Regions from separate parts of the Comamonas sp. F1-6 genome, predicted to be linked through region 2. Evidence: predicted binding sites of a transcription regulator. Region 2 holds the regulator's gene; each other region holds the start of a gene.
What was found. The regulator sigma-54, encoded in region 2, starts transcription at its own class of promoters, with help from an activator protein. The targets are predictions, from matches to a motif close to TGGCANGNAANCTGCTTT.

Region 1: the regulator sigma-54 is predicted to act here: its motif matches at 2,082-2,099, upstream of AAIL66_RS05405 ([protein-PII] uridylyltransferase).
Region 3: the regulator sigma-54 is predicted to act here: its motif matches at 1,405-1,422, upstream of AAIL66_RS03100 (flavin monoamine oxidase family protein).

The regions. Positions count from the first base shown of each region.
Region 1 is NZ_JBCPWN010000004.1:11,655-14,745, forward strand. It holds gene AAIL66_RS05405 ([protein-PII] uridylyltransferase) at 1-1,958, opposite strand, end outside; gene map (type I methionyl aminopeptidase) at 2,149-2,961, opposite strand.
Region 2 is NZ_JBCPWN010000030.1:23,313-26,403, forward strand. It holds gene AAIL66_RS22065 (aspartyl/asparaginyl beta-hydroxylase domain-containing protein) at 1-556, shown strand, start outside; gene AAIL66_RS22070 (RNA polymerase factor sigma-54) at 749-2,350, opposite strand; gene lptB (LPS export ABC transporter ATP-binding protein) at 2,496-3,091, opposite strand, start outside.
Region 3 is NZ_JBCPWN010000002.1:184,329-187,419, forward strand. It holds gene AAIL66_RS03095 (sensor domain-containing diguanylate cyclase) at 1-1,178, shown strand, start outside; gene AAIL66_RS03100 (flavin monoamine oxidase family protein) at 1,483-3,078, shown strand.

The DNA.
Region 1 (3,091 bases), on a different contig from region 2:
TTGTGGGACTCAAAGGGCTGGGCAGACAGGGCCAGTTGCACCAGCGCCTCACGCTTGCGGGCTTCGATTTCGGCGGCGGCATCCGGGGCGCGACCACCTAGCACGCGCAGGGTCAGGCGGTAGGTGTCTTCCAGCAGCTTGCCTTTCCAGGCACTCCAGACCTTGGGGCTGGTGCCGCGAATGTCGGCCACCGTCAGCAGATACAAGGCAGTGAGCTTGCGCTCGTTGCCAACGCGTTCGGCAAAGGCGCGAATCACATCGGGGTCGGACAAGTCCTGCTTCTGGGCCACCTGACTCATGGTCAGGTGCTCGCGTACCAGAAACTCGACCAGCTCCGCATCGGCCTTGTCGATCTGGTGGGCGCGGCAAAAACGCTTGACTTCGACGGCGCCGATCACGGAGTGATCACCACCTCGGCCCTTGCCGATGTCGTGGAAGATGGCAGCCAGATACAGGATCCAGGGCTTGTCCCAGCCTGCGGCGAGCTGGGAACAGAACGGGTATTCATGGGCATGCTCGGCCATGAAGAAGCGCCGCACATTGCGTAGCACCATCAGGATATGCTGGTCCACGGTGTAGACGTGAAACAGATCGTGCTGCATCTGCCCCACGATGCGGCGGAAGGGCCAGAGATAGCGGCCCAGTACCGAGGTCTGATTCATCAGCCGGATGGCATGGGTGATGCCGCGCGGCTGCTGAAGGATCTTCATGAAGGTGGCGCGATTGACCGGGTCGCGACGGAAGGCGCTGTCCATCACATCGCGGCTGGCATAAAGCGCTCTCAGGGTTCGCGTCGACAGACCTGTCAGCCCCTCATGCTGCTCATACATGAGAAAGGTTTCGAGAATGGCATGCGGATCGCGCTCGTACAGATCGTCGCTGACCACCTCGATGGTGCCGGCCTTCTCGCAAAAGCGATCATTGAGCTGAATCAGCTCGTGCGATCCGGGGTTCAGGCGCTCTTCGATGCTCATGCGCACGATCTGGCACAGCTGGGTCACCGCCTTGGCGGCCCAGTAATAGTGACGCATCAGGGTCTCGCCAGCGCGCATGGCCAGCTTGCGGCCCTCCGGCGTGGTGGAGCGGTAGCCAAAGGCTTCGGCCACGGCGGTCTGCAGGTCAAAGACCAGCCGGTCCTCATGGCGGCCGGCAGCGGCATGCAGGCGTGCACGGATCAGGCTGAGCAGGGATTCGTTGGATTCGAGCTGCTGGACCTCGAAATGGGTGATCAGGTCTTGCTCGGCCAGCTCATGCCAGCTGTTGCCGAAGCCTGCGGCCTTGGCCAGCCAGAGCATGGTGTGCAGATCGCGCAGCCCGCCGGGTGATTCCTTGCAGTTGGGCTCCAGCGAATAGGGCGTGAAGTCGTATTTGGCGTGGCGCTGGCGCATCTCCAGCAGCTTGCCTTCGACAAAAGCCTTGGGATCGAGCTGCGCGCGGAACTGCTGCTCGAAGTCGGCAAACAAGGCCTTGCTGCCGGTGATGCGGCGTGACTCCAGCATGGCGGTCTGTACCGTCAGGTCCTGCGCGGCCTCCTGCAGGCATTCGGCAATGCTGCGCACGCTGGAGCCGATTTCCAGGCCGACATCCCAGCAACTGCTGATGAACTGCTCGATGCTGGCCGCCAGTTCCGCAGCCGGCGGTGCACTGCTTTGGGGCAGCAGCACCAGCACATCGATGTCCGAGTAGGGAAAGAGCTGGGCGCGTCCATAACCCCCCACGGCCAGCAGGGCCGCGCCTTGCGGCATCTGCGCGCGCTGCCAGAGGGTGCGCAGAAGACCGTCGGCCAGTTCACTGAAATGGTGCAGCACTCCGCGCACGCTGCGTCTGCCCAGCGTGGGGTTGCGCAGCAAGTCCATCTGCCGGGCCTTGGCCTCGCGGTATTGCTCGCGCAGGCCCTGTAGCGAGGAGAGGTCGGAGGCGTCGGCAGAGTTGGCGTAGGAGTGGGCAGAGGAGGTCATGCGCAGTAGAAAAAAGCGTTTCAACAGGGCAAGTGCTTGAGCGTCACCTTAACCCAACTGACTTGGGCTTGAGGCCTGTGATGGCAAAAAGATGAGCGCATGGCGCTTGCAGCACAAGGTCTACAAGCAAAAAATATGCCGCATCCGGCTTTGGCCAGATGCGGCATGCAGGTCAGCGGCAGCAGTGCGCTCAGGTGCGGATGGCCGTGATGAAGTCGGGCGGGGTGGGCGAGCCCTCGGACCAGGTCAGCACGTCATAGCCGGTCTTGGTGACGGCCAGCATCAGCTCCCACTGGGCAGTCAGGCTGCGGTCCTTGGTGACGACGGTCCAGCCGTCGGGCATGGCCTTGATGTCGCGCTTACCCAGATTCAGCATGGGCTCGATGGTGAAGACCATGCCTTCTTCCAGCACGACGCCTTCGCCGGGGCGGCCGTAGTGCAGCACCTGGGGCTCGTCGTGGAACACCTTGCCGATGCCGTGGCCGCAGTATTCACGCACCACGGACAGGTTGTTGCTCTCCGCATAGGTCTGGATGGCGTGGCCGATATCGCCCAGCGTGGCACCGGGCTTGACCTGGGCAATGCCCTTCCACATGGCCTCGAAGGTCAGCTTGGATAGCCGCTTGGCCGCAATCGTGCCTTCGCCAATGATGAACATGCGGCTGTTGTCGCCGAACCAGCCGTCTTCGGTAATGATGGTCACGTCGACATTGACGATATCGCCCTTCTTCAAAGGCTTGTCGTTGGGGATGCCGTGGCACACCACATGGTTGACCGAGGTGCAGACATAGGCCGGGTAGGGCGTCATGCCTGGGGGCTGATAGCCCAGGCAGGCCGTCTTGGTGCCTTGCTCGGCCATGCGCTTGGCGCACAGATCGTCGATCTGCTGGGTGGTGATGCCGGGCTTGATGTGGGGGGTGATGTAGTCCAGCACATCCGAAGCAAAGCGGCCTGCAACGCGCATGCGCTCGATGTCTTCGGGAGTCTTCAGTGTGATGCTCATGGTCGCAATTATCCCATTGCGCGCTTGAACATGCAGGGCTTGTGGGTGTGAGCATTCGGACTAACCCCGAGGCACGGTAAAATCCTAGGCTCACCGAATTCAGCGCTTTGGCCCGGTCCTCTCAGGCAGG
Region 2 (3,091 bases):
CCCTTCGGCCATGGAGCTGTGCCCCAAGACCACGGCCCTGGTGAAGTCGATTCCCAGCGTCAAGGCCGCCATGTTTGCCGAACTGCCGCCCGGCGCCAAGCTCAATCTGCACCGCGACCCCTATGCGGGCTCGCTGCGCTATCACCTGGCCGTGCTGGCCCCCAACGACGACCGCTGCATGATCGAGGTCGACGGCAAGCCCTATAGCTGGCGCGAAGGCGAAGGCGTGATCTTCGACGAAACCTATATGCACTGGGCCGAGAACCGCTCGGAAGGCAACCGCATCGTGCTGTTTTGCGATGTGGAGCGCCCCATGACCAATGGCTTTGCCCAGTGGCTCAATCACTGGCTGGGCAAGAACGTGGTGGCCGCCGCCAGCTCGCCCAACAACGAGGGCGACCCGCGCGGCATGATCAGCAAGCTGTTCAAGATCTCGTTCTATGCCGGCAAGTACCGCCGCGCCTTCCGCGACTGGAATCCGACCTTCTACAAGATCCTCAAGTTCGGACTGATGATCGGCGTGCTGGTCTGGTTTATCTGGTGGTTGGTTTCTTGATAACCCCCTGAGGCGCTACGCGCCTTCCCCTGGCCGGGCGCCCCCAAGGGGGACGGCAGCATCGCCGCAAGGGTGGCTCTTGCTCGCGGCGGCCCCTTACTTGAAGAATGCCTTATCAAGGCTGCCGCCCTAAATACAGAACAAGAAAGCCGCTGTGCGATGCATCAGCGGCTTTCTTGTTTCTGCGGTGCCCTACAGCGCCTTGCGCAGCGTGGTCGTCGGTATCTTGAGCTGCTCGCGGTACTTGGCGACGGTGCGGCGCGCGCACTCGATGCCCTGCTCCTTGAGCATGTCGGCCAGCTTGGCGTCCGACAGCGGCTTCTTGGCATCTTCGGCATCGACAAACTGCTTGATCAGCGCACGCACGGCCGTGCTGGAGGCACTGCCGCCGGTTTCCGTGCCCAGGCCCGAGCCGAAGAAATACTTGAGCTCGAACGTGCCCTGGGGCGTGGCCATGTACTTGGCGGTGGTCACGCGGCTGATGGTGGACTCGTGTAGGCCCAGCGTATCGGCAATATCGCGCAGCACCAGCGGGCGCATGGCCAGCTCGCCATGCACAAAGAAGTTCTTCTGCCGCTCCACGATGGCTTCGGAGACGCGCAAGATGGTGTCGAAGCGCTGCTGGATGTTCTTGATGAACCAGCGCGCCTCCTGCAGCTGCTGCTGCAGCGCCGCATGACCGTCGCTGTTCTTGTGGCGACGCAGCACGCCGGCATAGATGTCGTGCACGCGCAGACGCGGCATGACCTCGGGGTTGAGCTGCACGGAAAAGTCCGCCCGCCCCGAGCCGGCCCGCACCGGGCGCACGATGACATCGGGGATCACGATATGGCGCTCCACGTCGACAAAGCGGCGCCCCGGACGCGGCTCCAGCCTGGCGATAAGGGCCATGGCTTCGCGCAGTTGCTCCTCGCGTGCGCCGCACAGGCTGGTGAGCTTGCGCAGATCGCGCCGCGCCAGCAGGTCCATGGGCTGCGCGCAGATGGCCTGCGCCAGCAGCAGCCGGTTCATATGCGCCTCGGTCGTGCCCTCGTCCTCGGCGGTGCGGATCAGGTCGCGCAGCTGCAGCTGCAGGCACTCGGCCAGATCACGCGCTCCCACGCCCACGGGCTCCAGGCTTTGAAGCAGCTTCAGAGCAATGACAAAGTGCTGCTCCAGCTCCTCGCGCTCTTCCAGGTCGTCGCCGGCCAGGCTCTGCGCCAGCTCCTGCAGGGAATCCTCGAGATAGCCGTCGTCGCTGAGCGACTCGATGAGAAAGCGCAGCGCCGCCATGTCCGCCGCGCCCAGATGCAGGCTCAGCGCCTGACGATGGAGAAAGTCGGTCAGGCTCTGGTGCTCGCGCGCCAGATCGATGGCATCGGTTTCGTCATCGCCATCGCGGTTGCGCGTGGAGCTGCTGGCCGAGGGCGTATCCCACTCGCTACTGGATTCGCCACCCCATTCCCCGTCCTGGCCGTCCAGGCCCTCGGCCTCCCAGTTCAGCGTTTCAGGGGTTTCGGGGTTTGATGCCTCCGCTACCGTTTCAGTAGCTTGTTGCGCTTGCGATGCATCTCTTTCAGCATGAATACCATCTGAAGTACTATATTCACTGGCGCTATTAGCTACATCTACAGGAGCATCTCCCGCAGTTTCGGCCTCATCGCCCGCACGTTCCAGAAAAGGGTTGTCGACCAGCATCTGCTCGACTTCCTGCGCCAGCTCCAGGGTGGAAAGCTGCAGCAGCTGAATGGATTGCTGCAGCTGCGGCGTAAGCGATAAATGCTGCGAAACGCGTAGCGAGAGACCTGGCTTCATCGAGGCGCGGCCCCCAGACAATCATTGCAAACGCGCGCAGTGCTACGGGTTTGCCGCCGGGCCACCTCAAGGCAAACCTCGGCGCAGCCGGTCAGGGCCCCTTCTGGGGGCAGCGACCGCACAAAGTGAGGGAGCGTGGGGGTCATCACATCCTGAAATGTTCGCCCAGATAGACGCGGCGCACATCGGCGTTCTCCACGATCTCCTCGGGCGTGCCTTCGGCCAGCACATGGCCGTCGCTGATGATGAAGGCGTGGTCGCAGATGCCCAGCGTCTCGCGCACGTTGTGGTCGGTGATCAGCACGCCGATGCCGCGCTCCTTGAGGAAGCCGATGATGCGCTGGATCTCGATCACCGCGATCGGGTCGATGCCGGCAAAAGGCTCGTCAAGCAAAATGAAGCGCGGTTGCGTGGCCAGGGCGCGGGCAATTTCCACGCGACGGCGCTCACCGCCTGACAGCGCCAGCGCCGGCGACTGGCGCAGATGCTCGACGCGCAGCTCCTGCAGCAGGCCCGTGAGGCGCTTTTCGATCTCGTCGCGCGTCAGCGCCTTGCCCTGCTCGTCCTTTTGCAGCTCCAGCACGGCGCGCACATTGTCTTCCACGCTGAGCTTGCGAAAGATGGAGGCTTCCTGGGGCAGATAGGACAGGCCCAGGCGCGAACGCTGGTGAATCGGCATGCCGCCCACCGGCTGGCCGTCGATGAAGATCTCGCCGCCGTCGCTGCGCACCAGGCCCACGA
Region 3 (3,091 bases), on a different contig from region 2:
CATTGAGCACTCGCGGGCCCGTCATCAGCCAGCCCTATATGTCCACGGCCGGCAACTACATCGTCTTTGTCTCGCAGCCCATTTTCGACCCTCAGGGCGAATTCCTGGGAGCGGTAGGCGGCAGCATCTACCTCAAGGAAGACAGCATCCTCGACACCCTGCTGGGCTCGCACTTCTACCAGGATGGCACCTATGTCTATGTGGTGGACCAGAACAAGCACATCATCTATCACCCCGACAACCACCGTATCGGCGATCAGGTGATCAACAACGATGTCATCAACGCCGTGATCCGAGGCGAGTCGGGTACGGCGCCAGTCGTCAACAGCAAGGGAGTGGAAATGCTGGCCGGCTATGCCGTCATCCATGCCTCGGGATGGGGCATTGTGGCCCAGCGCCCCAAGGCGGCCACGCTGGCCCCGCTCAACAAGCTGATGCGCTCCGTGCTCTACAAGACCCTGCCCATCGCCCTGCTGATGCTGGTGGTCATCTGGTGGAGCGCGCGCCGCATTGCCAGCCCGCTGCGCCAGCTCGCCAATGGCGCTCACGATATGGACAAGCCCGAGACGGCGCAGAACATCCAGGCCGTCAAGTCCTGGTACTTCGAGTCCTACGAACTCAAGAAAGCCATGCTCAAGGGCCTGGGCCTGCTGCAACGCAATATCACCAAGCTGCGCGAGGACGTGAACACCGATCCGTTGACCGGGCTGGGCAATCGCCGCCATCTGGAGGCAGCCATCAGCGCCTTTCAGACGCAAGCGCTGCCGTTCTCGGTGATTGCCATCGACATCGACCACTTCAAGCATATCAACGACGGTTTTGGCCACGACACAGGCGACGAGGTACTCAGACAGCTCGCACGCACCATGCGCGAGGTCTCGCGTGTCGATGACCTGCCCTGCCGCGTGGGTGGCGAGGAGTTTCTGCTGCTGCTGCCCGGCACGGGGCTGGAGGCCGCCGCCCATGCCGCCGAGCGCCTGCGTCAGCTGGTCGAGAAAATGGAGATACCGCCAGTGGGCCATATCACCATCTCGCTGGGCGTGGCCCACTGGCCCGACAGCGATCCCGATATCAAGGCCGTCTTCCAGCAGGCCGATGCCATGCTCTATGCCGCCAAGCGGGGTGGACGCAATCGTGTCATGGTCAGTAAGGCCTGCGAGCCTCCCAGCGAGCTCTGAGCCCGGCAGCACCGTAGTTCCGCTCCCACACTCAAGGCGTATCCGCTGTCACAGCCGATACGCTTTTTTTGCAGCTTATTGTGTGACTCCGTTGCACCAATTTGGCCACTGACGCTTCAAATTAGTGAGCATGCACCACAAGCGTTAAAAGGATTGAGTGCAAATTGATCTGAATTCCATAACAAGTAACTGATTTCATTGAACTAATGCCTTGAGCCCTCTGACCTGGCACAGCTCTTGCTGAAAACCCTTGCCCCGCAACCCCGGATGGACAGCGGAATACACAACAGCAAAGGAATTTCAGATGCCAGAGCCAAGCAAGCATGTCAGTCGCAGACAACTGCTCTCGATGATCGGAAAGGTCGCGGGCGGCAGTGCCATGTACCAAGCCATGAGTTCACTGGGCTACGCCGCCGAGTCGCATTACAGCGGTCCGGTCAAGCTCGGCAACGCCAGACCTGGCGCGTCGGTGCTGGTGCTGGGCGCGGGCCTGGCAGGCATGGTGGCAGCCCACGAGTTGCGCGCGGCGGGCTACAAGGTGCAGTTGCTTGAATACCAGAGTCGCGCCGGCGGCCGATGCTGGACGCTGCGCGGCGGCGATGAGTTCAGCGAACTCGACGGTACACGCCAGAAAGTGGGCTTTGCCAAGGGCAACTACTTCAACCCCGGCCCCTGGCGCGTGCCCTACCACCACCATGCGATGCTGGACTACTACAAGCGCTTCGGCATCAAGCTCGAAGCCTTCAACCAGGTCAACTACAACGCCTATCTGCACAACAGCAAGGCCCTGGCTGGCAAGCCCCAGCGCTTTCGCCATGTGCAGACCGATGTCTACGGTCATGTGGCCGAGCTGCTGTCCAAGGCTACCAATCAGGGGGCGCTGGACCAGAGCGTCAGCCGGGAAGACAAGGAACGCCTGCTGGAGAGCCTCAAGGCCTGGGGCGTGCTGGACAAGGAGTACCGCTACCGCGCCAGCAATGCGGTCAGCGATTTCCGTGGCTACGACATCGACCCCGGCGGTGGCCTGATGGCGCAGGCCAAACCGTCGACGCCCATGGGCCTGCACGAGCTGCTCGAATCCAATTTGTGGCGCCAGATGGGCGTGGGTAATATCTACGAATTCCACAGCGCCATCTTCCAGCCCGAAGGCGGCATGGACATGCTGGCCCAGGCCATGGCGCGCGATCTGGGCTCGGCCATACGCTACAACGCCAAGGTCACCAAGATCGCCCAGAACGACAAGGGCGTGACCGTGGACTATGTGGACGCCCTCAAGCCCGGCGCCACACTGCAGGCCCGCGCCGACTGGTGCGTGTGCACGATTCCGCTGTCCATCCTGAGCCAGATCGAAGTGCAGGCCAGCAGCGCCATGCAAAACGCGATTGCTGCCGTGCCCTATGGCAGCTCCATGAAGGTCGGTCTGGAGTTCAAGCGCCGCTTCTGGGAAGAGGACGAGCGCATCTACGGCGGCATCAGCTACACCGATCTGCCGATTCAGCAGATCTCCTACCCCTCCACCGGTTATATGGGCAACGGCCCCGCCGTGCTGCTGGGCGCCTATGCCTTCGAGAACTCCAACAGCTACCGCTTCTCCTCGCTCAAGCCGGCCGAGCGCATTCGTCTGGCGCTGGAGTACGGCGCGCAGATTCATCCGCAGTACAAGCAGGAGTTCCTCAACGGTGTGTCGGTAGCCTGGCATCGCATGCCCTGGATCAACGGCTGCTTCGGCAACTGGACCGATGCGCTGCGCGAGCAGCACTACAAGGATCTGGCCCAGATCGACGGTCGCCTGGTGCTCGCGGGCGAGCATGTCTCGTACATCCCCGCCTGGCAGGAAGGTGCCGTGCTGTCTTCGCTGGACGCCATCCAGCGTCTGCACGCCAAGGCCTCCAGCCTCTGATCGCCCATGTCTG